One region of the Streptomyces sp. NPDC018964 genome, then DNA from elsewhere that is predicted to be linked to it. Evidence: predicted binding sites of a transcription regulator. Region 1 holds the regulator's gene; each other region holds the start of a gene.

What was found. Region 1 encodes HrcA, which represses chaperone genes, less so after heat shock. Its sites were predicted from a motif close to TTNGCACTCNGNNNNNCNGAGTGCNAA; they were not measured.
Region 2: the regulator HrcA is predicted to act here: its motif matches at 4,979-5,005, upstream of groES (co-chaperone GroES).
Region 3: the regulator HrcA is predicted to act here: its motif matches at 4,869-4,895, upstream of groL (chaperonin GroEL).

What each region holds. Positions count from the first base shown of each region.
Region 1 is NZ_JBIRYZ010000002.1:558,531-567,981, reverse strand. It holds gene ACH5AO_RS05245 (hypothetical protein) at 1-266, opposite strand, end outside; gene ACH5AO_RS05240 (16S rRNA (uracil(1498)-N(3))-methyltransferase) at 757-1,497, opposite strand; gene ACH5AO_RS05235 (nitronate monooxygenase) at 1,494-2,567, opposite strand; gene dnaJ (molecular chaperone DnaJ) at 2,805-3,941, opposite strand; gene hrcA (heat-inducible transcriptional repressor HrcA) at 3,941-4,957, opposite strand; gene ACH5AO_RS05220 (MBL fold metallo-hydrolase) at 5,127-5,861, shown strand; gene ACH5AO_RS05215 (DUF3097 domain-containing protein) at 5,896-6,708, shown strand; gene ACH5AO_RS05210 (Uma2 family endonuclease) at 6,686-7,264, opposite strand; gene hemW (radical SAM family heme chaperone HemW) at 7,366-8,598, opposite strand; gene ACH5AO_RS05200 (SpoIIE family protein phosphatase) at 8,626-9,451, opposite strand, start outside.
Region 2 is NZ_JBIRYZ010000004.1:111,196-120,646, forward strand. It holds gene ACH5AO_RS08270 (LCP family protein) at 1-1,024, shown strand, start outside; gene ACH5AO_RS08275 (Uma2 family endonuclease) at 1,152-1,787, shown strand; gene ACH5AO_RS08280 (methyltransferase domain-containing protein) at 1,812-2,999, opposite strand; gene ACH5AO_RS08285 (polysaccharide deacetylase family protein) at 3,090-4,013, shown strand; gene ACH5AO_RS08290 (polysaccharide deacetylase family protein) at 4,010-4,849, shown strand; gene groES (co-chaperone GroES) at 5,152-5,460, shown strand; gene groL (chaperonin GroEL) at 5,610-7,238, shown strand; gene ACH5AO_RS08305 (hypothetical protein) at 7,401-8,450, shown strand; gene ACH5AO_RS08310 (DUF1761 domain-containing protein) at 8,462-8,878, opposite strand; partial or broken gene ACH5AO_RS08315 (helicase-related protein) at 8,998-9,451, opposite strand, start outside.
Region 3 is NZ_JBIRYZ010000025.1:10,637-20,087, reverse strand. It holds gene ACH5AO_RS30415 (MFS transporter) at 1-1,190, opposite strand, end outside; gene ACH5AO_RS30410 (NADH:flavin oxidoreductase) at 1,367-2,497, opposite strand; gene ACH5AO_RS30405 (hypothetical protein) at 2,725-3,000, shown strand; gene groL (chaperonin GroEL) at 3,083-4,705, opposite strand; gene ACH5AO_RS30395 (cold-shock protein) at 5,089-5,292, opposite strand; gene ACH5AO_RS30390 (MoaD/ThiS family protein) at 5,722-5,997, opposite strand; gene thrC (threonine synthase) at 6,106-7,404, opposite strand; SAM riboswitch class I at 7,422-7,569, opposite strand; gene ACH5AO_RS30380 (glucosyl-3-phosphoglycerate synthase) at 7,710-8,654, shown strand; gene ACH5AO_RS30375 (trehalose-6-phosphate synthase) at 8,713-9,451, shown strand, end outside.

The sequences.
Region 1 (9,451 bases):
TTGCCGTCCCGCGTCTCGCCCTGGCAGTCGACGGAGGCGACGGTGTCCTCGTCCGCGGACGGTGAGCGGTCCTCGTCCCCGAAGGACGCGTTGCAGCTGAGCCAGCGCACGCCGGCCTTCTGCCGGTTGAGTTCCTCGGTCACGGTCTCGTCGGTCGTGAACGCGACGGCCGCGGAGCTGAGTCCGCCGCCCTCGCACGCGGTGACCCCCGCCACGGCGGCCACGGCGAAGCCGGCGGCGAGTGCCTGCCGCCGCCATGCGCGCATCACGCGCGGAATCCTGTTCAACGCCCCCATGCACGGCAGCCTGCCACCGTCGCGGGCGGGACGGTAGGGCGCATACGGCCACTCGCACTACCCTGGTCCGGTGCGCAGTGGACGCCGGGTCAGAAAGCTCGTCGTGGACGGGAACACCGCGGGTGAAATGGTCACCTACCTGTGGTCGGTGCGTCATCGGCACCGGACCGGGGGACCCTGTTCGGAGGTGCTCTCCCTGACCCGGGAGGGGACGACGGCGACGGTCCGTCTGGTGTTCCGGGGCGGTGAGGGGCGCTTCGTCCCCGACGGGTTCCTGCCTTCGGGTGCCGTGGCCGTCGGCGGGGGCGCGGCGCTCAACCTGCACGAGCCCGGTGTCGTTCGGGCCTTCGTCGACGAGGCCGTCCGGCGCGGGCTGTTCACCGGGCCCGCGGAGCTGGACGGCTGGGAGCTGTTCCCGGAGGCCGCCGCCCGCCGTGCGGCGGACGGCCGACCGGGGCCGTCAGGACCAGCGGCCGGTACGGGCCAGGAGTACGGCCGTCGCCGCGGTGCCGGCGGTGGAGGTGCGCAGGACGCTGCGGCCCAGGCGGTAGGGCTTGGCGCCGGCCTGCGCGAAGAGCTCCAACTCGTCGGGGGAGATGCCCCCTTCGGGCCCGACGACCAGCACGATCTCGCCGGAGGCGGGAAGTGCGGCGCTCGCGAGGGGTTCGGTGCCGCTCTCGTGGAGGACGGCGGCGAAGTCGGCATCGGCCAGAAGTGAGGCAACCCGCCGGGTCGTCGCCGCGTCCGCGACCTCGGGGAAACGCACCCGGCGGGACTGCTTGCCCGCCTCACGGGCGGTCGCCCGCCACTTGGCGAGGGACTTCAGCCCCCGCTCGCCCTTCCACTGCGTGATGCAGCGGGACGCCGCCCACGGCACGATCGCGTCGACGCCGACCTCGGTCATCGTCTCCACGGCCACCTCGCCCCGGTCGCCCTTGGGCAGGGCCTGGACGACGGTGATCCGGGGTTCCTCCGGGGGCTCCTCGGCCACCGGCTCCAGCCGGACGATCAGGCGGTCCTTGCCCTCGGTGCCGAGCACCACGCAGTCCGCCCAGCGGCCCGCGCCGTCGGTGAGGACGACGTCCTCGCCGGCCCGCAGCCGCTTCACGGAGACGGCGTGCCGTCCCTCGGGTCCGTCGAGCACGTAGCGGCCGGAGCCGTCCGTGTCGAAGTGGTCGACGACGAACACCGGCGCGGTCATCGGGCGCCTCCCGCCGACAACGCCGTCCGGGCGGCGGCCAGTTCGGCGGCCAGCACCTCCACCAGCCGTCCGGCGGGCAGCTCGCGGGCCATCCGGTGGCCCTGCCCCGCCCACAGCGCCAGGCCCTGCGCGTCGCCGGCCTTGGTGGCGGCCTTGCGCAGGGGTGCGGTGAGGTGGTGGACGTCCGGGTAGGCGGCGGGCGCGTACCGGCCGTGCTCGCGCAGGAAGCGGTTGACCAGGGCGCGGGCCGGGCGGCCGGAGAAGGCGCGGGTCAGCTCGGTGCGGACGTACAGGGGGTTGGTGAGGGCCTGCTTGTGCAGGGCGTGCGCGCCGGACTCGTGGGTGGCGACGAAGGCCGTGCCGAGCTGGGCGGCGTCGGCACCGGCCGCGAGGACCGCGGCGATCTGGCCGCCGCGCATGATGCCGCCGGCGGCGACGACCGGGATGCCGACGGACTCCCGGACCTGGGCGAGGAGGGAGAGCAGTCCGACGCCGGAGCCGTCCGCCTCCGGGACGTCGCGGTGGGTGCCCTGGTGGCCGCCGGCCTCCACGCCCTGCGCGATCACCGCGTCGGCGCCGGCCCGTTCCACGGCCCGGGCCTCCTCCGCGGTCGTGGCGGTGACCAGCGTGAGCGTGCCGACGCGGCGCAGGGAGTCCAGGACCTCGCGGGCCGGCACACCGAAGTGGAACGACACCACCGGCACCGGGTTGTCCAGCAGCACGGCGAGCTTGGCGTCGTAGCCGTCGTCGCGGCCGCTGTCGGGGTCGCCGAGCGCGGTCTCGTACCAGGAGGCCTCACCGGCCAGCTGGTGGGCGTAGACGTCGACGGCGGCCGGGTCGGCCGTCTCCGGCTGCGGCAGGAAGAGGTTGACGCCGAAGGGGCGGGAGGTCAGTCCCCGCAGCTGCTTGATCTCCTGGTACATCCCGTCCGCGGTCTTGTACCCGGCGGCCAGGAAACCGAGCCCGCCCGCCTCGGACACGGCCGCGGCGAGCTGCGGCACGGCGACACCGCCCGCCATGGGTGCCTGCACGATCGGGTGCGGGCAGATATCGGTCAGTACGGAGGACATGACGGCATGTTGTCACGTCCTCCGGGCAACGCCGAATCGGCCCTTCCCCTTGGCACAAGCCACTTTTCGACGGGGCGGCGCCAGGGACGTCACCCCGCCGGACATGCACCTCGACGCCCGTCGAAGGCGTCCTTCAACCGCGAGAACAGCCCCTGCTGTCCGGGCTGACCGTGCCAGCCCGGGGGACCACCCCCGGACCCCCGGCAACAAGCCACCGCCCACCCGGCACCGACCGACTCAGCGCCCGTTGAAGGCGTCCTTCAACCGCGAGAACAACCCCTGCTGTCCGGGCTGGAACTGCCCCGTGGGCCGTTCCTCCCCGCGGAGCTTGGCCAGTTCGCGGAGCAGGCGTTCCTGTTCCGGGTCGAGCTTGGTCGGGGTCTGGACCTCGACGTGGACGATGAGGTCGCCTCTGCCCCCGCCGCGCAGGTGCGTGACGCCCCGGCCGTGCAGCGGGATCGACTGGCCGGACTGGGTGCCGGGCCGGATGTCGACCTCCTCCATGCCGTCCAGCGTCTCCAGCGGCACCTTGGTGCCGAGGGCCGCCGCCGTCATCGGGAGGGTGACCGTGCAGTGCAGGTCGTCGCCGCGCCGCTGGAACTGCGCGTGCGGCAGCTCGTGGATCTCCACGTACAGGTCACCGGCGGGACCGCCACCGGGCCCGACCTCGCCCTCGCCGGCCAGCTGGATCCGGGTGCCGTTGTCCACACCGGCCGGGATCTTGACCGTGAGGGTGCGCCGGGAACGGATCCGGCCGTCGCCCGCGCACTCCGGGCACGGGGTGGGGACGACGGTGCCGAAGCCCTGGCACTGCGGACAGGGGCGGGAGGTCATGACCTGGCCCAGGAAGGACCGCGTGACCTGCGAGACCTCACCGCGGCCCCGGCACATGTCACAGGTCTGCGCGCTGGTGCCCGGGGCGGCGCCCTCGCCGCTGCACGTCGTGCAGACGACGGCCGTGTCGACCTGGATGTCCTTGGTCGTGCCGAACGCGGCCTCGTCGAGCTCGACGTCGATGCGGATCATCGCGTCCTGGCCCCGGCGGGTGCGCGAGCGCGGCCCGCGCTGCGACGCCGTGCCGAAGAACGCGTCCATGATGTCGGAGAAGTTGCCGAAGCCACCGGCCCCGAAACCGCCCGCGCCACCGCCGCCGGTCTGCGAGAGGGGGTCGCCGCCGAGGTCGTAGACCTGCTTCTTCTGCGGGTCCGACAGCACCTCGTAGGCGGCGTTGATCTCCTTGAACCGCTCCTGCGTCTTGGGATCAGGATTGACGTCCGGGTGCAGCTCGCGGGCGAGCCGCCGGAAGGCCTTCTTGATCTCCTCCTGCGAGGCGTCGCGGCGCACGCCGAGTACGGCGTAGTAGTCCGTGGCCACTACGACTCCGCCAGGATCTGTCCGACGTACCGTGCCACTGCGCGTACCGCTCCCATCGTTCCCGGGTAATCCATGCGGGTCGGTCCGACCACGCCGAGCTTGGCAACCGCCTCGCCGCCCGAACCGTAGCCGACCGACACGACGGACGTGGAGTTGAGTCCCTCGTAGGCGTTCTCGTGCCCGATGCGCACGGTCATGCCCGAATCCCCCGCCTCCCCGAGGAGTTTGAGGAGCACGACCTGCTCCTCGAGCGCCTCCAGGACGGGCCGGATCGTGAGGGGGAAGTCATGTCCGAAGCGGGTGAGATTGGCGGTACCGCCGATCATCAGCCGCTCCTCGTTCTCCTCGACGAGCGTCTCCAGGAGGGTGGAGAGCACCGTCGAGACCGTACCGCGATCCTCGGCCTCGAACGCCTCCGCGAGGTCCTCCACCAGGCTCGGCACGTCGGTGAACCGGCGGCCCGCGACCCTGCTGTTCAGGCGGGCCCGCAGGTCCGCCAGGGAGGACTCGCCGAACGGCGCCGGGCAGTCGACCATGCGCTGCTCCACCCGGCCGGTGTCCGTGATCAGCACCAGCATCAGCCGCGCGGGGGCGAGGGAGAGCAGTTCCACGTGCCGCACCGTGGAGCGGGTCAGCGACGGGTACTGCACGACGGCGACCTGCCGGGTCAGCTGCGCGAGCAGCCGCACGGTCCTGGCCACCACGTCGTCGAGGTCGACGGCGCCGTCGAGGAAGTTCTGGATGGCCCGCCGCTCGGGCGGGCTCATGGGCTTGACGCCGGCGAGCTTGTCGACGAACAGGCGGTAGCCCTTGTCGGTGGGGATGCGCCCGGCGCTGGTGTGCGGCTGGGCGATGAAGCCCTCGTCCTCCAGGGCCGCCATGTCGTTGCGCACGGTGGCCGGGGAGACGCCGAGGTTGTGCCGCTCGGTGAGGGCCTTGGAGCCGACGGGCTCCTCGGTGCCCACGTAGTCCTGGACGATGGCGCGCAGCACCTGAAGCCTGCGTTCACTGAGCATCGCGCACACCTCCAGAGCCTTCCGCGCGGTACCTTCCCTGTCCGCCTGGCACTCTTCGTACGCGAGTGCCAGACTTCCCCGCCCAGTGTACGGCCGGGAGGTACGCCCCGGGCAAGGCCGGTCCCCGCGCCCTCGCTCCGGGCGGCGTCGTCCCCGATAGCGTCCCGGTATGACCGTGACTTGGGAAGAGTCGGGATGGGAGCAAGTGGCCGCCGGAGTGGGGCGGTGCCGGCTGCCCGGGTGGGACTGCACGGTGGGGCTCGTCGTGGGCGCGGAGGGCGTGCTGCTCGTCGACGCGGGTTCCGACCCGGGCGAGGGCGCGCGGTTGCGGGCGGAGGCGTGGGCGCTCACCGGCCGTCGTGTGACGCATCTCGCGCTCACCCATCCCCATTTCGATCATGTCCTCGGGGCTTCGGTGTTCGCGGACGCGGAGGTGTTCGGCGCGGTGGGCATGGAGACGGTGCTGACGGGCCGTGGGCTCGAGGAGCTGCGCGCGGACGCGGTGCGCCACGGGCTGGACGCGCGCGTGGCCGAGGAGGCCGTGGAGGCGTTGGTGCCGCCGCGGCACGCGGTGTCCGGCGAGTGGACGCTCGACCTCGGCCCGGCCGGCGACCGGCAGGTGCTGCTGGCGAACGTGGGCCCGGGCCACACCGCCCATGACCTCGCGGTCCTCGTCCCCGGCTCCCCCGAGGTGGTGTTCTGCGGGGACCTGGTCGAGGAGTCGGGCGAACCGCAGGCCGGCCCCGACGCCGTACCGTCCCGCTGGCCGGCCGCGCTGGACCGGCTCCTGGAGCTGGGCGGCGAGGACGCGCGGTACGTCCCCGGCCACGGCGCGGTGGTGGACGCGGCGTTCGTACGCCGTCAGCGTGACGCCCTGGCGGCCCGTTTCGGCGTGTCGGACTGATCGCGGCGGGCGCATTCCTCGTATCGTCGTCAGAATGCGCCAGTACTCCGCCGATCTGACCCCTCCGTGGAAGAAACCGCAGCCGGTCCCCGAGGTCTCGGCCGAGCCGGGCCTGGTGGTGGAGGAGCCCGGCACCGGCTTCTGCGGCGCGGTGATCCGCTGCGAGGCGGACACGGTGACGCTGGAGGACCGCTTCGGCAAGCACCGGGTGTTCCCGCTGGAGCCGCGGGGCTTCCTGCTGGAGGGGCGCGTGGTGACGCTGGTGCGGCCGGCCGCCGGTCCTCGGCGGCCCGCCCGTACGGCGTCCGGTTCCGTCGCCGTGGCCGGCGCGCGGGCGCGGGTGGCCCGCGCGGGGCGCATCTACGTCGAGGGGCGGCACGACGCGGAGCTGGTGGAGAAGGTGTGGGGCGACGACCTGCGCGTCGAGGGGGTGGTCGTCGAGTACCTGGAGGGCGTCGACGACCTGCCGTCGATCGTCGAGGACTTCTCCCCCGGCCCGGACGCGCGACTGGGCGTCCTGGTGGACCACCTGGTGCCGGGCTCGAAGGAGTGGCGGATCGCGGAGGCGGTGACGAGCGAGCACGCGCTGGTGGTGGGCCACCCGTACATCGACGTCTGGGAGGCGGTGAAGCCGGCGTCGGTCGGCATCGAGGCGTGGCCGCGGGTGCCGCGCGGTCAGGACTGGAAGACGGGGGTGTGCGCGGCGCTGGGCTGGCGCGTGGCGAACACGGGCGAGGCGTGGCAGCGGATCCTCGGCTCGGTCCGCTCGTACAAGGACCTGGAACCGCAGCTCCTGGGCCGCGTGGAGGAGCTGATCGATTTCGTCACGGAAACCGGTGGGGCTTGACGCCCGGGAAGGTGCCGAACTCGCCGGTGTCCAGACCGGTGCCCAGCATGTCGAGCGGCAGCCGATCACCGAAGTCGAGCTTCATCTGCGCCGTGTAGTCGGCGTCGTCCCCCTCCCCGACGGGCAGCGTGAGCAGAACGCAGTGCGCCATGATCGGATCGATGATGAGGTACGCGGGAATCCTGCCGGCGGCGTAGATCGACCGCTTGACGATGTAGTCGCGCACGACGCTGGTTTTGGACACGACCTCGACCACCAGCGTGATCAGCTCGGACGACAGCAGGCGCCCCGACTCGGGTGTGGCGTCGCGCCGGAGAACCACCAGATCCGGCACGGGTTCGCTGGCCTCGTCGATGATGTCGACGTCCTGGGTCTGGAGACGGACCCAGCGCTTGCGCGGGATCTGGTCCAGGACATCTTCCACGATCATGTTGTGCACAAGATCGGGGCTGGCCATCATCACGATTTCCCCCCGGAGAAGCTCGACCCTCACGCCCTCGGGAGGCTCGAACTCCTCGAAGAACCTGGTCATCCCACGCTCGTCCACAGCGGTCATCTCCGTGGCCCTCCACATCCGCCGCGTCCTTTTCGGCGGCAGCCTACGAACCAGGTTAGGGACCGAACCCGGGTTCCGCAGTGATTCACTCCGCCGGGTGATCAGTCCACCAGGTCCCTGACCACGGCGTCCGCGAGCAGTCGTCCGCGCAGGGTCAGCGCGGCCCGTCCCGCCTCGTACGGCCCCTGCTGGAGCAGTCCGTCCGCGAGTGCCCGCCGGGACGCCGCGCGTCCGTCCTCCTTCAGCAGTGACAGCGGTACGCCCTCCCGCAGCCGAAGCTCCAGCAGGATCCGCTCGACCCGCCGGTCCTCGTCCGACAGGATCTCGCGGCCCGCCCCCGGCGACCGCCCCTCCGCGAGCGCCGCCGCGTAGGCGCCCGGGTGCTTGACGTTCCACCAGCGCACCCCGCCCACGTGGGAGTGGGCGCCGGGGCCCGCGCCCCACCAGTCGGCGCCGCGCCAGTACAGCTCGTTGTGCAGGCAGCGGCCCGCCTCGGAGGTGGCCCAGTTGGACACCTCGTACCAGTCGAAGCCCGCCGCGGACAGCGTCTCCTCGGCGATCAGGTAGCGGTCGGCGTGGACGTCGTCGTCCGTCATCGGGACCTCGCCGCGGCGGATGCGGCGGGCGAGCTGGGTGCCCTCCTCGACGATCAGCGCGTACGCCGAGACGTGGTCGGGACCGGCGCCGATCGCCGCGTCCAGGGACGCCCGCCAGTCGTCGTCGGACTCCCCCGGGGTGCCGTAGATCAGGTCGAGGTTGACGTGTTCGAAGCCGGCCGCGCGGGCCTCGGCGACGCAGGCCTCGGGGCGGCCGGGGGTGTGGGTGCGGTCGAGGACCTTCAGGACGTGCTGCCGGGCGCTCTGCATACCGAAGGAGATCCGGTTGAAGCCTCCCGCGCGCAGGGCCGCCAGGTAGGCCGGGTCGACCGACTCCGGGTTGGCCTCCGTGGTCACCTCGGCGTCCGGCGCCAGCCCGAACTCGTCGCGGATCGCCCCCAGCATCCGTACGAGGTCGTCGGCGGCCAGCAGGGTCGGCGTACCGCCGCCGACGAAGACCGTGCGGACCTCGCGCGGGTCGTCGCCCAGCACCTTCCGCGCCAGGCGGACCTCGTCGACGAGGGTCTCGGCGTAGTTGTCGCGGGAGGCCAGGACGCCGCCGCTGCCGCGCAGCTCGGTCGCGGTGTAGGTGTTGAAGTCGCAGTAGCCGCAGCGGGTCGCGCAGTACGGGACGTGCAGGTAGAAGCCGAGGGGGCGGTCGGCGGCCCCGGCGAGCGCGGACGCGGGCAACGCGCCGTCGGCGGGGACGGGCTCGCCGTCGGGGAGTGCGGAAGGCATGTGCTCCATTGTCCCGCACCGGCCGTGTCACTCCGCTTGGAGGACGAGGAGCGCGAGGTCGTCGGCCGGCGGGCGGGCCCCGAACTCGTGCACGAGCTGCGTGATCCGTTCCGCTATCGGTTCGGCGTCCATCCCCGCGCATCCCGCCAGGGCCACGGCGAGCCCGTCGCCGTCGTCGAACTGGCGGGAGCCGGAGCGCCGCTCGGTGACTCCGTCGGTGACGCAGAGCAGGGTGTCGCCGGAGTACATCTCGAAGGTCTCGCTGGTGTAGGTGGCGTCCTCGACGACCCCGAGCAGGGTTTGCGGCTGGGCGACGGCGCGGACCGAGCCGTCGGGGGCGAGCAGCAGGGGCAGGGGGTGTCCTGCGGAGGCGAGGGTGCAGCGGACGCCGCCGTCGAAGGGGACGAGTTCGCCGTAGAGGAGGGAGAGGAAGCGGGTCTGGGGGCCGTCGCCGGGTGCGGTCGGGCGGGCGCCCGCGGCCACCAGCGCGCGGGCAGCGGCGTCGGCGGCCTCGGTGGCGTCGTCGAGGAGGAGCTGGTTGAGGCGGTCCAGGACGTCGGCGACGCGGTAGCCCTCGCGGGCGAGCAGCCGCAGCCAGGGGCGGACCAGGCCGATGACGACGGCGGCCTCCGGCCCCTTGCCCTGGACGTCACCGACGGCGAAGCCCCAGCGGCCCCGGCCGGCCGGGAAGAGGTCGTAGAAGTCGCCGCTGGGTCCGCCCTTGTCGCAGGGTTCGTAGACGAGGGCGCTGCGCACGCCGGGGATCTCGGCGACGGCGCCGGGCAGCAGTCCGCGCTGGAGGATGGCGCTGATGGTGGCCTGGCGGGAGTACTGCCGGGCGGCCCCGACGGCG
Region 2 (9,451 bases), on a different contig from region 1:
GACGGGCCGGCGGGCGAAGGCGCTGAAGATCACGGGGCTGGCGCTGGCGGGCCTGCTGGTCCTGGGCGCCGGGGCCGCCGGCTGGGTGTACTGGCAGCTCAACGACAACATCACCGGCGTCGACATCGACAACGCCCTGGGCGACGACCGCCCCGCCAGGGCTGCGGTCACCCCGTCCTCGTCCCCGGGTGCGTCCGCCACGGCCCCGCCCCTGCCGACCGGGTCCCTGAACATCCTCGTCCTCGGCTCCGACTCCCGCAGCGGCGAGGAGAACCAGGCGCTCGGCGGCGGCGACAGCGGCGGCGCCCGCTCCGACACCGCCATGGTCGTCCACCTCGACGCCGGCCGGAGTGCCGCGACGGTGGTCAGCATCCCCCGCGACACCCTCGTCGACCGGCCCTCCTGCCCGCTGGAGGACGGGGAGTCGACCAGCCCGGCCTCCGGGGTCATGTTCAACACCGCGTACGAGGTGGGCGGTCCGGTGTGCGCGGTGAAGACCGTCGAGTCGCTCACGGACGTCCGTATGGACCACTACATCGAGATCGACTTCTCCGGCTTCGCCCGCCTCGTCGACGCGCTCGGCGGGGTCACCGTCACCACCGAGGAGGACATCGACGACGACCGCAGCCACCTCACCCTGGACGCCGGCACCCACCACCTCGACGGCACGGACGCCCTCGCCCTGGCCCGCACCCGGTACGACATCGGCGACGGCAGCGACCTCGGCCGCATAGGGCTCCAGCACCAGCTGGTGAAGGCGCTGCTGGAGCAGGTCGCGGAGGAGGACTTGCTGACCAGCCCCACCCGGCTGTACCGGCTCGCCGACACCGTCACCGGCAGCCTCACCACCGACACCGGCCTGGACTCGCTGGGCGAACTGACGCGCCTCGCCCAGAGTCTGCGGGACCTCCCGTCCGACGGCGTCACGACCCTCACCATGCCGGTCGTCCCGGCCCCCTGGGACCGCAACCGCGTGGTGGCGGACGAGCCGGAGGCGGGGGAGCTGTGGGCGTCGCTGAGATGAGGTGATCACTCGTTCGGCTGATCGACGCCGCTCCCGGCACGCCGCGAACCCCGAACTCGTAGCGTCACCGTGTCGCTTGTGCCGCAGTGGCGCCCGCGCCCACACTTGAAGGAGGAGGTGCTTCTCGATGACCGCTCTCGCAGAAGAGGTGGCCCCGGTGATGGTGGACAAGCCCGTTTCCGAGGAGGGTTCCGATCTGGACGAGGTCCTGTGGCAGGCGTGGAAGGCCATGGATCTCCCCGAGGGCTACCGGGCCGAGATCATCGAAGGGGCCATCGAGGTGTCGCCTACCGGTCGCCGTCGTCACACCGTGCTCATCGGCCGTCTCCGCAGAGCGCTGGACGCGCATTTGGCAGGCAGCGGCTACGCAGCACACCACGACGGTAACGTCATCCACCGTCAGAAAGCCTGGATCCCCGACCTCTTCGTGGCCCCGCTCGACCTCGACGAGATCCCGGACGAGGACGGTCTCGGCGTCGCCGCCGCCGGAGTGGAGACGGTCGTCGAGGTCGCCTCGCCGGGCCACCGGAACCTCCAGCGCGACCGCGTCCGCAAGCGCCGCGAGTACGCGCGGGCCGGGATCCCGGTGTACGTGATCGTCGACGACTTCGACGACGAGGGGGCGGTGCTCGTCCTGACCTCGCCCGACCCGAAGAAGGGCAAGTACGCGGACGAGCACCGGGTCCCCTACGGCACCGACGCGGTGATCCCCGAGGGACCGGCCAAGGGTTTCGCGATCGGCAAGGCGATCGTCGCGTCCTGAGGCGGACCGGTTCGGTCCGGTGCCTCAGCGCACCGGGTGCCCCAGCAGCATCGTCGGGGCGCCGGTGACGCGGGTCAGGAAGACCGTGACGGACGCGGTGCCGTGCGGTTTGGGCAGGGCCTTGCGGCGCAGTTCCTCCGGCTCGACGGCCGAGCCGCGCTTCTTGACGGTCAGGACGCCGACCTCGCGCTCGCGCAGCAGCGCCTTCAGCTTCTTGACGTTGAACGGGAGCCGGTCGGTGATCTCGTAGGCGGTGGCGTACGGGGTGCGGTGCGCCTCGTCGGCGGTGACGTAGGCGATGGTCGGGTCGATCAGGCCACCGTTCACCTCCTCGGCCACTTCGGCGACCAGGTGGGCGCGGATGACGGCGCCGTCCGGCTCGTACAAGTACCGCCCCACCGGCCGTACTTCGGGGTCGGGGAGCATGGTCGACGGGGTCGCGTGGAGGGTGGCTCCGGCGGGCAGCAGCGTGGCCCGCCGCGCACCCGGCGTGACGTCCCGGCCGAACCACAGCACGGCCTCCTTCACGTCCCCGCCGTCCGAGACCCACTCGGCCGTCGCGGCCTCGGGGATCGCCTCGTGCGGAATGCCGGGCGCGATCTTCAGCAGGCCGACCGGTGCCCCGAGCGCGGCGGAGACGGCCCAGGACAGGGGAGGGGAGTAGGCCTCCGGGTCGAAGATCCGGCCGCGTTTGGAGGAACGCCGGGCGGGGTCGACGAACACGGCGTCGTACCCGGCCGTGTCGACCTCCGTCACATCGGCCTCGCGCACCTCGATCAGGCCGGCCAGACCGAGCGCGTCGGCGTTGGCGCGGGCCGCCTCGCAGGTCAGCGGGTCGCGGTCGACGGCAAGGACCCGGATCCCGGCGCGGGCGAACGCGATCGCGTCGCCGCCGATCCCGCAGCACAGATCGGCGACGGACCGCACTCCGATTGCCCGGAGGCGTTCGGCCCGGTACGCCGCCACGCTCGCCCGGGTCGACTGTTCCACCCCGTTCGGCGTGAAGAACATCCGCCGGGCGTCCTCCGCCCCGAACTTCGCCACCGCGCGCTGCCGCAGCCGCGCCTGGCCGAGCGCGGCCGACACCAGGCCGGCGGGGTGCTCGCGGCGCAGACGGGTGGCGACGGCGAGTTCGTGCGCCGGGTCGGTGTCGCGGACCTCGTCGAGGAGGGCGCGGCCTTCGGGGGTGAGGAGGGGGGCGAGGTCGTTCACGGCCTCATTGTGGGCCAGTCGGTGGACCGTGTGCCTCCGGCCGCGGTGTCGGGCCGGCTCCGGAGCGGACGGCTGCGAGGATCCGGCACCATGCGAGCAGTAGGACAAAAAGATAAAAAGCGGCCGTTCGGTGGTGTGCGGATCGGCCTCGCGGTACTCGCTCTCGCCTCCATCGCCTCGGGCTGCGGACCGGACGGCAGCGCTCCGGCCGAACCGGCGGGCGGCCAGCAGCCCTTGAAGGCGCCCCCGGCCCGCGCGCTCGACGCCTACGCCACCCGGCTGCGCGCGGCGCACGCCGCGCGGGTCGCCGCCGCGAAACGCTGGGGACTGAGGAAGGTGCCCCTGACCGCCCCGCCGCCCCCGGCGAGGAAACCCAGGATCACCACCCGCGACGGCTTCGAGGTCGACGGTCACCGGCGGCTGGAACTCCCCCCGGTCTTCACCACCGTCCCCACCGACGAGAGGATCCTCTTCCTCACCATCGACGACGGCGCCGAGAAGGACCCGGCGTTCCTGCGGATGATGAGCGAGCTGAAGGTCCCGTACAGCGCCTTCCTCAGCGACTACCTCGTCAAGGAGGACTACGGCTACTTCAAGGAGATGCGGGGCCGGGGCGTCGGCCTGCACAACCACACCCTCCACCACCCCTACCTGCCCGCCCTGTCCTACGCCCGCCAGAAGCGCGAGATCTGCGGCATGCAGGAGGTCGTCGAGGAGCGGTACGGCGAGCGCCCCGTCCTCTTCCGCCCGCCCTACGGCAACTACGACAAGGCCACCCTGCGCGCCGCGAAGGCCTGCGGGATCACCCACGTCCCCCTCTGGAACGAGGAGGTCTTCGCCGACCGCTGGGAGTACCGCGAGTGGGACCGCGACCTGCACCCCGGCGACATCGTCCTCAGCCACTTCCGGGGCCGCGAGGACTGGAAGGGCACGATGCCGGACATGATCCGCCGCTTCCTGGACAAGGTCACGGCGGAGGGGTACGCGGTGGCACGCCTGGAGGACTACCTGTGAGGGCCGGCCTCCTGGCGGGCGCCCTCGCCCTGCTGGCCGCGGTCGCCGGATGCGGTCCGTCGGGCGGGGCGGGGGCCGGGACGGGGAACGGGCCGGGGGGCGGTGCGGGCCGGCCGCCCGGAGCCGGACCGGCACCGGGGACCGGCGCCCTCCCGCCCGTCGTCGACCGCGTCCCGGCCCGTGACGGGGTCGTCTTCCTCACCTACGACGACGGCGCCGAACGCGACCCCCGCTTCGTCGACCTGGTGCGCGAGCGCCGCCTCCCCGTCAGCCTGTTCCTCACGGACACGGTGGCCGGCCCCGGATACGCGCACTTCGCCCGCCTGCGCTCGGTCGGCGCGAGCCTGCAGAACCACACCCTCGACCACCCCGCCCTGCGCGGTCTGCCGTACGCCGGCCAGCGCGCCGAGATCTGCGGCCAGCAGCGCAAGCTCACGTCCCGCTTCGGCGTCCGCCCCCGCCTCTTCCGCCCGCCCTACGGCACGTACGACACCACCACCCTGCGCGCCGCCGCCGACTGCGGCATCGCGGCGGTGGTGCTGTGGCGGGTCACCCTGGAACCCGACGGCCACCTCACCTACACCGACGGCCCCCACCACCTGACCCCCGGCGACATCATCGCCGTACCGTCGGGCGAGGCCCCGCCCCTGTCACTGACGGAACGAACGACACGACTGCTGGGGAAGCTGGAGGAACGGGGACTGAAGGTGGGCAGACTGGAGGACCACATCAGCCGCATCGGCCCACCGACGGCCCCTGGCGAGCACCGCTCACCTCTCAGCTCACCGACGGTTCCCGGCGAGCACCGCTCACCTTCCAGCCCGTCCGGCGTTTGAGGACGAGGCCCGTTCAGGGCCGAAGGGGGGTCTGGGGGCACAGCCCCCCAGGGGACGCTCACCACAACACGGGCAAGCTCCACACCCCGGTGTGAACAACGCCCCCACCCCCCGACGCGCCGCAGGCAATTGGCACTCCGCTTGACCGAGTGCTAATCGCAGTCATAGTCTCAGGTCTGGCACTCCCCCCTGGAGAGTGCCAAACACGCGACGGGCAGGTCCGGCACCCGCGACGACGGATCCACCTGGTCGCCACCTCAGACAGTTAACCCCGTGAGATCTCCGAAGGGGGAGGTCGGATCGTGACGACCGCCAGCTCCAAGGTTGCCATCAAGCCGCTCGAGGACCGCATCGTGGTCCAGCCGCTCGACGCCGAGCAGACCACGGCTTCGGGCCTGGTCATTCCGGACACCGCGAAGGAGAAGCCCCAGGAGGGCGTCGTCCTGGCCATCGGTCCGGGCCGCTTCGAGGACGGCAAGCGCGTCGAGCTCGACGTGAAGGTCGGCGACGTCGTTCTGTACAGCAAGTACGGCGGCACCGAGGTCAAGTACAACGGCGAGGAGTACCTCGTCCTCTCGGCCCGCGACGTCCTCGCGATCGTCGAGAAGTAAGGGAGATCCGGGGGTCACCCCGGACGACCCGACCTCGTAGCAAGCACTTTTGCTCGAACCACTGCGCCCCTGGCCCCAGCCTCCGACAAGGACCCGGGCGCCCGGGGCGCAGTGATTTCACCCAGAATTCCGAGAGGGCTCCCGCTGCCATGGCGAAGATCCTGAAGTTCGACGAGGACGCCCGTCGCGCCCTCGAGCGCGGCGTCAACAAGCTTGCCGACACGGTGAAGGTGACGATCGGTCCCAAGGGCCGCAACGTCGTCATCGACAAGAAGTTCGGCGCCCCCACCATCACCAACGACGGTGTCACGATCGCCCGCGAGGTCGAGATCGAGGACCCGTACGAGAACCTCGGCGCGCAGCTGGTGAAGGAGGTGGCGACCAAGACCAACGACATCGCGGGTGACGGTACGACCACCGCCACCGTGCTGGCCCAGGCGCTGGTCCGCGAGGGCCTGAAGAACGTCGCCGCGGGTGCCTCCCCGGCGCTGCTGAAGAAGGGCATCGACGCGGCCGTCGCCGCGGTCTCCGAGGACCTGCTCGCCTCGGCCCGCCCGATCGACGAGAAGTCCGACATCGCCGCCGTCGCCGCGCTGTCCGCCCAGGACCAGCAGGTCGGCGAGCTCATCGCCGAGGCGATGGACAAGGTCGGCAAGGACGGTGTCATCACCGTCGAGGAGTCCAACACCTTCGGTCTGGAGCTGGACTTCACCGAGGGCATGGCCTTCGACAAGGGCTACCTGTCGCCGTACTTCGTGACGGACCAGGAGCGCATGGAGGCCGTCCTCGACGACCCGTACATCCTGATCACCCAGGGCAAGATCTCCTCCATCGCGGAGCTGCTGCCGCTGCTGGAGAAGGTCATCCAGGCCAACGCCTCCAAGCCGCTGCTGATCATCGCCGAGGACGTCGAGGGCGAGGCCCTGTCGACCCTGGTCGTCAACAAGATCCGCGGCACCTTCAACGCGGTCGCCGTCAAGGCCCCCGGCTTCGGTGACCGCCGCAAGGCGATGCTGCAGGACATGGCCGTCCTCACGGGCGCCACGGTCGTCTCCGAGGAGGTCGGCCTCAAGCTCGACCAGGTCGGCCTGGACGTGCTCGGTTCCGCCCGCCGCGTCACCGTCACCAAGGACGACACCACGGTCGTCGACGGTGCCGGGAACAAGGAGGACGTGCAGGGCCGCGTCGGCCAGATCAAGGCCGAGATCGAGACCACCGACTCCGACTGGGACCGCGAGAAGCTCCAGGAGCGCCTCGCGAAGCTCGCCGGCGGCGTGTGCGTCATCAAGGTCGGCGCCGCCACCGAGGTGGAGCTGAAGGAGAAGAAGCACCGTCTGGAGGACGCCATCTCCGCGACCCGCGCCGCGGTCGAGGAGGGCATCGTCTCCGGTGGTGGCTCCGCGCTGGTCCACGCCGTCAAGGTCCTCGAGGGCAACCTCGACAAGACCGGCGACGAGGCCACCGGTGTCTCCGTGGTCCGCAAGGCCGCCGTCGAGCCGCTGCGCTGGATCGCCGAGAACGCCGGCCTCGAGGGCTACGTCATCGTCTCCAAGGTCGCCGAGCTCGAGAAGGGCAACGGCTACAACGCCGCCACCGGCGAGTACGGCGACCTGGTCAAGGCCGGCGTCATCGACCCGGTCAAGGTGACCCGCTCCGCCCTGGAGAACGCCGCCTCCATCGCCTCCCTCCTCCTGACGACCGAGACCCTGGTCGTCGAGAAGAAGGAAGAGGAAGAGCCGGCCGCCGCCGGTGGCCACGGCCACGGCCACGCCCACTGACGACGTAAGGTCGCCAGAACCTGAGCGAAGGCCCGGCACCCCCGGAAACGGGGTGCCGGGCCTTCGCCGTACTCGTGGCCGCACGTCGGACGGCTGATCGCGGAACCGCGCCACGGCCCGCGAGGTCTTTCCCCACGGTATTCGGAACAGGAGGGGGACGGGATGAACCAGGTGCTCTACGGGGAACGGTCCCGCAACCCGCTGGCGCGGACCGTGGAACTCACCGAGATCGGGCTGCGCAGAGCTGGCCGGACGACACCGCCGGCCGAGCTGAACCTCGCCGCCATGGCCGAGGCGTACCTGCGGGGGTGCTGGCTCGGCGGAGGCGGCACGGAACGCCCCCTGGCCTCGCTGCCGCAGGGCCCCGGCATCGTGCCGGTCACCCGCGTGACCGGCACGACCAAGCCCCTGAAGGTGCGCCGGGCCGCCGACTTCGCCCACGCCCTGGGCGAGTGGGCGGTCCGCGGGTGCGGCGGGGCGGACCAGGTGGCCGCGCTCGCCGCACGGGCGCGTGCGGAGGACGTACCGCTGTGGATCGCGCGGCGTTACGCGCCCGGCCCCGCCGGACCGGTCGCCGTCGCCGTGGACCGGCGCCTGGTCCGCGTGGACGTGTGGGGCCCGCACGCCCCCGCCGTACGCCTGCGGGCGCCGTACGGCTTCCGCGGCGACTCCACCGTCCCGGGCAGCGGCCTGGTCATGACCGTCGGCGACACGACGGCCCGGCTCGTCCTCCAGAAGAGGTTCCGCAAGTCGAAGAGCAGCGTGGAGATACGCCTGCCCGACCGGCACTGGACGCTGCGGCGCGAGAACGCGGAGAGCTCGTGGCTGCTGCGCGACGGCCGACGGGTCGCACTGCTGACCCGTCCGTCCCGTTGGCCGGGCCCGCCGCCCGGCACCGTGCTGCTGCCCCTGGCCACCGTGCACCACGAGAGCCCGGATCCCCTGGACGCCGTCATGGCCCACGCGGTCGCCGTCTCCTTCGGCCTCGGGGACACGACGGGCCTGGCCAGGTTCCGCCCCCGCCCCCGCTCCGAGTCGGACACCGGCACCTGGGAACTCCCGTGGTTCAGCAACCTCGGCACCGACGGCGACGACAACGAACGCGGCGGCGGCGACGGCTGGGGCAGCGACGGAGGAGACGGCGGCGACGGGGGCGGAGGCGGCGGCGACGGCGGCGGTGGTGACGGGGGCGGCGGCGGGGGCGGCGACTGACCGGCCCGGACTCAGCGCGTCGCGACCAGGACGACGCTGCCGAGCACGCTCGTGAGCACGAAGAACGGCGCGTTGAGGACCCCGTAGTACAGCGGGCGCGGGAAGTTCGGGTTGATGGCGATCTGGAAGGTCATCGCTCCGAGATAGCCGACGCCCACGAGGAGCCCGAAGACCACGGCGTCCCCCATGCCCGTGATGTCGAGCGCCTCGACGAGCACGGCGCTGGTCAGGACGGTGACGAGGAGGCACACCGGCGGCCCCGCCATGGCCAGGGCCGTCTGCGCGGGCGCCGGCGCGCCCTCGCGGCCGAGCGCCACGGCGTACGGCTTGGCGATCACCACCGCGAACCAGACGCCGGCGAGCAGGACCGAGGCGACGGCCGTGACGGCGACGGCCCACCAGTTGATGTCGGCGAGAACGGAGAACACGCGCGGGCTCCTTGCGGACGGGCGGTCCTCGCGACCGCCGGGAGCACGAGTCTCGGCGACGTACAGGACAGGGCGTGTCCGCTTCCCGGCGGAGCCGGTCGGCTTCCCGGCGGAGCCGGTCAGCCGTCCTGCCGCAGCAGGAACCGCACCGGTTCCGCCAGTGCCGTCCGCGCCCCTTCGGCGTCCCCCAGCCGCGCCGCGAGGGTGGCCTCCGCGAGCCGTGCGGGCAGCGCCTCCGCGAACTTCAGGCCCCGTACGGCGTGCGGGTCCACGTCCGGCAGCGTCAGGCCCGTACCGGTGTCCGCCCCCGTACCGGTGTCCGCCACCGCCGCGCGCCACGCCCGCGGGGTGACGTCGTCGCGCAACCGGACGAAGCGGTCGTCGACGTTCCGGTGCCGCAGGACGACGGAGGGGAGCGACGCGGCCAGGGTCGCGTTCGCCCGGTGCCCGGCCCAGGTCCACCAGCGCACGTCGCTGTCGCCCCGGCGGGTGATGACGGTCCCGGCCGGGTGCACCACGTCCAGGTACCTCTCCCGGGCCGCCGCGAGCCTCGCCTCCGCCCGGCGGGTCAGG
Region 3 (9,451 bases), on a different contig from region 1:
ACCGCGCCCATGATGAGGGCGGGCATCGCACCGTAGGTGAAGCCGATGCCGGCGCCGATGACGCAGGACGCCAGCACGAAGTGCCAGACCTCGCTCATGAGCAGGACGTTCAGGCCGTAGCCGGCGGCCACGATCAGGGCGCCGATCATCAGCGTCACCTTCGGGCCCTTGGCGCGGGAGACCAGCGCGGAGACGGGCGCCAGCGCCATCATCACCAGGCCGGACGGGGCCATGACCAGTCCGGCGGCGAGCAGGGACTGGCCGAGGCCGTAGCCGGTCTGCTCGGGCAGCTGGAGCAGCTGCGGGATGACCAGGGACATGGAGAACATGCCGAAGCCGATCGCCACCGAGGCGAGGTTGGTGATCAGCACCTGGGGGCGGGCGGTGGTGCGCAGGTCCACCAGCGGCTGCTCGACGCGCAGTTCGAAGAAGCCCCACGCCAGCAGGGTGACGACGGCCGCCGCGAACAGACCGAGGGTGGTGCCGCTCCCCCAGCCCCAGTCGGCGCCCTTGGAGATCGCCAGCAGCAGGCAGACCAGTCCGGTCGCCATGCCGGCCGCGCCGGCCAGGTCGAACCGTCCGCCGGTGCGCACCTTCGACTCCGGCACCAGGACCAGGACCAGGAGCAGGGCGACGACGCCGAGGGCGGCGGAGGTCCAGAACAACGCGTGCCAGTCGAAGTTGTCGGCGATCAGTGCGGCGGCGGGCAGGCCGAGGGCGCCGCCGACGCCGAGCGAGGCGCTGATCATCGCGGTGGCCGAGCCGAGCCTCTCCGCGGGCAGTTCGTCGCGCAGGATGCTGATGCCGAGCGGGATCACACCGGACGACAGGCCCTGCAGGGCGCGGCCGACGATCATCGGGACCAGGGAGTCGCTGAGTCCGGCGACGACGGAGCCGACGACCAGCATGGCCATGCTGACCAGCAGCATGCGGCGCTTGCCGTACATGTCGCCGAGACGGCCCATGACCGGGGTGGCGACGGCGGCGGCGAGCAGGGTGGCGGTGATGGCCCAGGCGGTGTCCGACGCCGAGGCGTTCAGGTACTGCGGCAGCTGTCCCACGATCGGGATCACCAGGGTCTGCATCAGCGAGACCACGATGCCGCTGAAGGCCAGTACGGGCACCACGGCACCGGTCTTGGGCGGCGCGGCGGTGCCGGTCGTGTCGGATCGGGCGGGTGTGTCGGACATGAAGGAGATCTCCGTGAGGACTCAAACCTACTTGACTCAGGCAACTTTATGGCGGTTGATTGACTTAAGCAAGTTAAAACGGAGTGACGGGGGGATGACGCACACGGCGGTGCGGCGCCCCCCTCGGCCGGGGGACGCCGCACCACATCACCGCCGGCCGGGCCGGCCGGCTCGGCTCAGCTCAGCGTCTGCAGGGACGCCGCCTCGTACGGCGTCAGCTCGTCGAAGCGGCCGGCCAGCACCTTGGCCGCCCACTGCGGGTCCTGGAGCAGCGCGCGGCCCACGGCGACGAGGTCGAACTCGTCCCGCTCCATCCGGTCGAGCAGGTTGTCGATGCTGCCGAGTTCGGCGCCCTGCCCCTGGAAGGCGTTGAGGAACTCGCCGTTCAGGCCGACCGAGCCGACCGTGATGGCGGGCTTCCCGGTCAGCTTCTTCGTCCAGCCGGCCAGGTTGAGGTCGGAGTCGTCGAACTCCGGGAGCCAGTAGCGGCGCGTGGACGCGTGGAAGGCGTCGACGCCGGCCTCGGCGAGCGGGGCGAGGATCGCCTCCAGCTCCTGGGGCGTCTCGGCGAGCCGGGCGTCGTAGGCGTCCTGCTTCCACTGCGAATAACGGAAGATCACCGGGAACTCGGGCGAGACGGCGTCGCGCACCGCCGCCACGACCTCCGCCGCGAACCGGGCACGGGCCACCGGGTCGCCGCCGTAGGCGTCGGTGCGGCGGTTGGTGCCGGACCACAGGAACTGGTCGATGAGGTAGCCGTGGGCGCCGTGCAGCTCCACGCCGTCGAAGCCGATGCGCTCGGCGTCGGCGGCGGCCCGCGCGAACGCGCCGACGACGTCGTCGATGTCGGCCTGCGTCATCGCCTTGCCCTTGCCCTCGGTGCCGTCCGTGCGCACCCCGGACGGACCGATCGCCGGGGCGTCCGGGTACGGCTCCTGGCCCTGCTCGCGGACCATGCCGATGTGCCAGAGCTGCGGCACGATCGTGCCGCCCGCCGCGTGCACCGCCTCGGCGACCTTCGCCCAGCCCGCGAGCTGCTCCTCCCCGTGGAACCGCGGCACCCGGTCGCTCAGCCCGGCCGACTCGTGGCCGACGTACGTGCCCTCGGTGACGATCAGGCCGACACCGGCCGCGGCGCGGCGGGAGTAGTACGACACCACGTCCTCCCCGGGAACACCGCCCGGCGAGAACATCCTGGTCATCGGCGCCATGGCGATGCGGTTGGGGACGGTCAGGCCGTTGATCGTGGTGGGCCGGGAGAGAATCGCGGCCGCTCGGGCGGCCGTGTCCGGGGAGGTGACGGTCACGTGGGGGCTCCTCTGCGTCGAATACCGGTCGGTATATGTGCGTGCATCAAATGCACGTTCAGCGGAACCGGGAAGTGAGAGGAGGCATTCCCGTCGGAGCCCCGATGTGACCCCGGTCACGGAACTCCGTGCCGCGCACCGGGACGCGGTCACCCGGTGAGGACACGCCTGCCGCGCTTCGGCCTGTATGCGGACGGGGAAGGGCCGGCGCGCTCGCCGACGGAGCCGTGGCGGCCCGCGGTGCCCGGCTCGTCGGGCGGACCGTCCTGCGCACCCTGCCGGAGAGTGGGATGACGACCGCCGACCTCTACGACCACCTGACGGACCGGTGGGCCCGGGAGCACCCGGGCGGAAGCGGCGGCGCGCGGGAGCCGGTCGAGCCGCGGGTCCGCCCGGTGTGCTCGCCGCGGACCTGGCGGGCGGTCCGCAAGGCGGTGCCGCGGGGCCTGTGCCCGCAGGGCACGGCACCGCACGTCTGCCGCGTGCCGTGGTGCGCCGCCTGAGACGCCCGAGGGCGGCACCCCCTGTCGGAACAGGGGGTGCCGCCCTCGGCCGTACGACGGACGGATCCGATCCTCGGGAGGATCAGAAGTCCATGTCACCGCCCGGCATGCCGCCGCCGGCCGGGGCCGCGGCCTTCTCCGGCTTGTCGGCGATGACGGCCTCGGTGGTGAGGAACAGCGCGGCGATGGAGGCGGCGTTCTGCAGGGCGGAACGGGTCACCTTCGCCGGGTCGATGATGCCTTCCTTGACCAGGTCGACGTACTCGCCGGTCGCGGCGTTCAGGCCGTGGCCCGGGGTCAGGTTGCGCACCTTCTCCACCACGACGCCGCCCTCGAGGCCGGCGTTGACGGCGATCTGCTTCAGCGGGGCCTCGAGCGCCAGCTTGACGGCGGCGGCACCGGTGGCCTCGTCGCCCTCGAGCTCCAGCTTCTCGAAGACCTGGGAGGCCTGCAGCAGGGCCACGCCACCACCGGCGACGATGCCCTCCTCGACGGCGGCCTTCGCGTTGCGGACGGCGTCCTCGATGCGGTGCTTGCGCTCCTTGAGCTCCACCTCGGTGGCGGCACCGGCCTTGATGACCGCGACACCGCCGGCGAGCTTCGCCAGGCGCTCCTGCAGCTTCTCGCGGTCGTAGTCCGAGTCGCTGTTCTCGATCTCGGCGCGGATCTGGTTCACGCGGCCCTGGACCTGGTCGGCCGAGCCCGAACCGTCGACGATGGTGGTCTCGTCCTTGGTGATGACCACCTTGCGGGCCTTGCCCAGCAGGTCGAGGGTGGCGTTCTCCAGCTTGAGGCCGACCTCCTCGGAGATGACCTCGCCGCCCGTGAGGATGGCGATGTCGCCGAGCATGGCCTTGCGGCGGTCGCCGAAGCCCGGGGCCTTGACGGCGACGGACTTGAAGGTGCCGCGGATCTTGTTGACGACCAGGGTCGACAGGGCCTCGCCCTCGACGTCCTCGGCGATGATCAGCAGCGGCTTGCCCGACTGCATGACCTTCTCCAGGAGCGGGAGCAGGTCCTTGACGTTGGAGATCTTGGAGTTCGCGATCAGGATGTACGGGTCGTCGAGGACGGCCTCCATACGCTCCATGTCGGTGGCGAAGTACGCCGAGATGTAGCCCTTGTCGAAGCGCATGCCCTCGGTGAGCTCGAGCTCCAGACCGAAGGTCTGGGACTCCTCGACGGTGATGACGCCTTCCTTGCCGACCTTGTCCATCGCCTCGGCGATGAGCTCGCCGATCTGGGTGTCGGCGGCGGAGATGGAGGCCGTGGAGGCGATCTGCTCCTTGGTCTCGACGTCCTTCGCCTGCTCGAGCAGGGCGCCGGAGACGGCCTCGACGGCCTTCTCGATGCCGCGCTTCAGAGCCATCGGGTTGGCGCCGGCGGCCACGTTGCGCAGGCCCTCGCGCACCAGGGCCTGGGCGAGGACGGTCGCGGTGGTCGTACCGTCACCGGCGACGTCGTCCGTCTTCTTGGCGACTTCCTTGACCAGCTCGGCGCCGATCTTCTCGTACGGGTCCTCGAGCTCGATCTCCTTGGCGATGGAGACACCATCGTTGGTGATCGTGGGGGCGCCCCACTTCTTCTCGAGGACGACGTTGCGGCCCTTGGGGCCGAGCGTCACCTTGACGGCGTCCGCGAGCTGGTTCATGCCGCGCTCGAGGCCGCGCCGCGCCTCCTCGTCGAACGCGATGATCTTGGCCATGTGAAGTGGTCCCTCCAGGACTGGGGGTGATTCCTTCGGACCGCGCCCGCGCCCGCGACGGACGGCTCGCCGGCCCCGTGGTTCCTTGCCCCACACGGCCCGCGGGCCTCACCGACCCGGTCCTTCGTTGTCACTCTCACCTTCAGAGTGCTAACGCCAATGATTAGCACTCGACCCACCCGAGTGCAAGGCGCGCCCGCGAAGCGGGCTCGTCGAGGGGTGGCGGCCGGGTGACGGGTGGGCGCAAGCGCCCATGGGGCGCACACGGGGCGCTCAGCCGCACGCGAACGTCGCCGCGCACCCCCCTGGGCACGGCGAAGGGCCCGCACCCCTGGGGGTGCGGGCCCTTCGTCGGCAGAAGATGCGTGCGGCTGATGGCGCGTTCAGGCGCTGAGACGAACCATGTCGGCCTGCGGGCCCTTCTGACCCTGCGAGATCTCGAACTCGACCCGCTGGCCTTCTTCGAGGGTGCGGTAGCCGTCCATCTGGATCGCGCTGTAGTGGACGAAAACATCCGCACCACCGTCGACCGCGATGAAGCCGTACCCCTTCTCCGCGTTGAACCACTTGACGGTGCCCTGAGCCATGCCTAACTCCCCTATTACTGGCCCTTGCACGGATCCGCACTTCGCGGATCCGGGTCAGACCTCACCCCCCAATGGTTGGGGGCGTGCGCCGGAACGCGTCGACCGCGGCTGAATGTATCTGTCCAACTGCCGTCTGCAACAGGTCAGTCGGACGAGAAATCTTGGCGGCGCCGGTCCGGAATGTGGTGAGAATTCACCCGATTCCAGGGCAAGTCGGGCCGCACAAAGGGCGCAAATGGCGCGAAAGGGCCGACACTTTGGCTGCATTCAGTCGGACCCGCGGCAGGAAATCAGTGTTTCCGGTCGATGGACCGGGAGCGCGTTCCCCAACTCTACCGCGCTCAATCCCATGGAATTGCCCCCTCCGCTTCTCTCACGGAGGGGGCAATGACCCGGACACCGGGTAACCGTCATTACCGAAGGTAATGATCAGCCTCCGGCCACCGCCGGGATGATCGACACGCCGGCCCCGTCCGGGGTGGCCGTCTCGAGCCCCTGCTCGAACCGCACGTCGTCGTCGTTGACGTACACGTTCACGAACCGCCGCAGCTTGCCCTGGTCGTCCAGCACCCGGGCGGCGATCCCGGCGTGGTTCTTCTCCAGGTCCGAGATGACCTCGCCGAGGGTCGCGCCCTCGGCGGCGACCTCGGCCTGCCCACCGGTGTAGGTGCGCAGGATGGTGGGGATACGGACAGTCACGCTCACTTCGAAACCTCCGGAAGGGACAGCACCCTGGGGGCGCGGGACGGTGTGTGACATGCGGCTGCCGCCGCGCGGGCACGGCCGGCCACAACGGACCCGCGGACGAACGACTCAGACAAGCCCGGCCTCACGGAACGACTCCAGACTGGGACGGATCGTCGCGGTCAGCCCGGTGCCGGCCACCGCGTCCAGCGTCTTCAGACCGTCCCCGGTGTTGAGCACGACCGTGGTCAGGGACGGGTCGAGCGCCCCGCTCTCCAGCAGCTTCTTCGTCACGCCGACCGTGACACCCCCCGCGGTCTCCGCGAAGATCCCCTCGCTCCGGGCGAGCAGCTTGATCGCGTCGACGATCTGCCCGTCCGTGACGTCCTCCACCGCCCCGCCCGTCCGACGGGCGATGTCCAGCACGTACGGCCCGTCCGCAGGGTTCCCGATCGCCAGCGACTTGGCGATCGTGTCCGGCTTCTGCGGGCGGACGACGTCGTGCCCCGCCTTGTACGCGGTGGACACCGGCGAGCACCCCTCGGCCTGCGCGCCGAAGATCTTGTACGGCCTGTCCTCGACCAGACCGAGCTCGATCAGCTCCCGCAACCCCTTGTCGATCTTCGTGAGCTGCGAGCCGGAGGCGATCGGGATCACGATCTGGTCCGGGAGCCGCCAGCCGAGCTGCTCGCAGATCTCGTACGCGAGGGTCTTGGACCCCTCCGCGTAGTACGGCCGCAGGTTGACGTTGACGAAGCCCCAGCCCTCGCCGGCCGGGTCGCCGATCAGCTCGGAACAGAAACGGTTCACGTCGTCGTAGTTGCCCTCGATGCCGACGAGCTCACCGCCGTAGACGGCGGCCATGACGACCTTGCCCTGCTCCAGGTCGTGCGGGATGAACACGCAGGACCGGAAGCCCGCCCGGGCCGCGGCGGCGCCCACCGCGCCGGCGAGGTTGCCGGTGGAGGAGCAGGAGAGGGTGGTGAAGCCGAAGGCGCGGGCGGCCTCGATGGCCTGGGCGACGACACGGTCCTTGAAGGAGTGCGTCGGGTTGCCGGAGTCGTCCTTGACGAACAGCTTGCCGGCGTCGACGCCCAGCTCACGCGCCAGGTTGTCGGCCTGGACGAGCTTGGTCCAGCCGGGGTTCAGGTTCGGCTTGGCCGCCACGTCCGCCGGGACGGGCAGCAGCGGCGCGTAGCGCCAGATGTTCGCGGGTCCCGCCTCGATCCGCTTGCGGAGCTCCTCGGCGTCGTGGGCCGAGAAGTCGTACGCGATCTCCAGCGGGCCGAAACACTCCTCGCAGGCGAAGACGGGGCCGAGGGGGACCCGGTGTCCGCATTCGCGGCAGGAGAGCGCGGCGGCGGGGCCCAGGTCGACGGAGTTCGCGGCGGCGGAATCGGTGGTGCTTGCAACGGTCTGCACAGCCATGGAGGCGAGGCCCTTTCTCCTCATCTTCCTCACGACGCACCTCGCCGTGAGACGGATTTGGCACCTTCCCTAGCCGGGAGCCTCGCCACGTCCGTGTGACAAGAACCGACTGGAGGGTTGCCGGGGCTTCATCGGGCCGTATCCCTCTGCCCCTCTGGATGAGCGGTGTTCAGTTGTCTTCCGCGCGGTGACCCCGGCATGCGGTGGTCATCGGCGTTGTTCAAGACTGTAACCGAAGGCCTGCATGGTTGAGATAGTCGTCCGAACCGCGAGATGGATCACAGGCCAGTGAGGAGTCCGGGACCGTGCTGGAAGAAGTCGAGCGCTGGCTGACCGACCGGTCCTGGTCGGTGGCCGACCGCCCGCTCCACCGGATGCTGGCGGCGAAGCGCGCGACGGGGCAGACGGTGAGCGTGGTGCTGCCCGCGCTCGACGAGGAGGCGACGGTCGGCGACATCGTGTCGGCGATCCGGCACGACCTGGTGCTCCAGGTCCCGCTGGTCGACGAGGTGGTGGTGGTCGACTCCGGTTCGACCGACCGCACGGCCGAGGTGGCGGCGGCCGCGGGCGCGCGCGTGGTGCACCGGGACGCGATCCTGCCCCGGATACCGGCGGTCCCCGGCAAGGGCGAGGTGCTGTGGCGCTCCCTGCTCGTCACCCGCGGCGACATCGTGTGCTTCGTCGACGCGGACCTGCGGGAGTTCTCCTCCGACTTCGTCTCCGGCATCGTCGGCCCGCTGCTCACCGAGCCGGACGTGCAGCTGGTCAAGGCCATGTACGACCGCCCCCTCGGCTCGGCGGCCGGTCAGGGCGGCCGGGTCACGGAGCTGATGGCCCGCCCGCTGCTGAACATGCACTGGCCCCGGCTCGCCGGCTTCGTCCAGCCGCTCGGCGGCGAGTACGCGGCCCGCCGGAGCCTGCTGGAACAGCTCCCGTTCCCGGTCGGGTACGGCGTCGAGCTCGGCATGCTGGTCGACGCCCTGCACCTGGCCGGCCTGGACGCCCTCGCCCAGGTCGACGTCGGCGTGCGTATCCACCGCCACCAGGACGGCCAGGCCCTCGGCCGGATGGCCGCCGCCATCTACCGCACCGCCCAGCTCCGCCTGGCCCGCGGCCATCTGATCCGCCCGTCCCTCACCCAGTTCGAGCGCACCGGCGACACCTTCGAACCCCGTACGTACTCCGTCGACACCGAGGAACGGCCCCCGATGGCGGAGATCGCGGAGTACCGGGCGCGGAGGGTGGCCTGACCCGTATACGGCCGATCACGCGCGTTTGAGGTCTCCGGGGCCGGGCTAGGTGACATCCATGGCTGTCACGCAGGCTGCTCAGGGTGCTCAGGTGCTGGTCGCGTCGAATCGCGGACCCGTCTCGTACACGGTGGAGGACGACGGTTCGCTGCGGACCGGGCGGGGCGGCGGCGGGCTGGTGTCCGGGCTGTCGGCGATCGGGCCGGACGCCGGGGCGCTGTGGGTGTGCTCGGCGCTGTCCGACGGCGACCGCGAGGCGGTGCGGCGCGGGGTCGGCGAGGACGGCGTGCGCATGCTGGACGTCCCGGCGGACGTGCACGCCGACGCGTACAACGGGATCGCCAACTCGGTGCTCTGGTTCGTGCACCACATGCTGTACCAGACGCCGCTGGAGCCGGTCTTCGACGCGGAGTTCCGCCGGCGGTGGGCGTCGTACGAGGCCTACAACCGGGCGTTCGCCGAGGCGCTGGCCGAGGAGGCGGCGCCGGGCGCGGCGGTCCTCGTCCAGGACTACCACCTCACCCTCGTCCCCGGGATGCTCCGCGAGCTCCGCCCCGACCTGCGCATCGCGCACTTCTCGCACACGCCGTGGGCGCCGCCGGAGTACTTCGCGCTGCTGCCCGACGACATCGCGCGGCAGGTACTGCGCGGCATGCTCGGCGCCGACCGGCTCGGCTTCCTCACCCGCCGCTGGGCGGACGCGTTCACCGCGTGCTGCGAACGCTTCGCGGACGGCCTCGGGGAGACGCGCGTCGGCGTGCACGGCCTGGGCGCCGACGCGGACTTCCTGCGCGCCC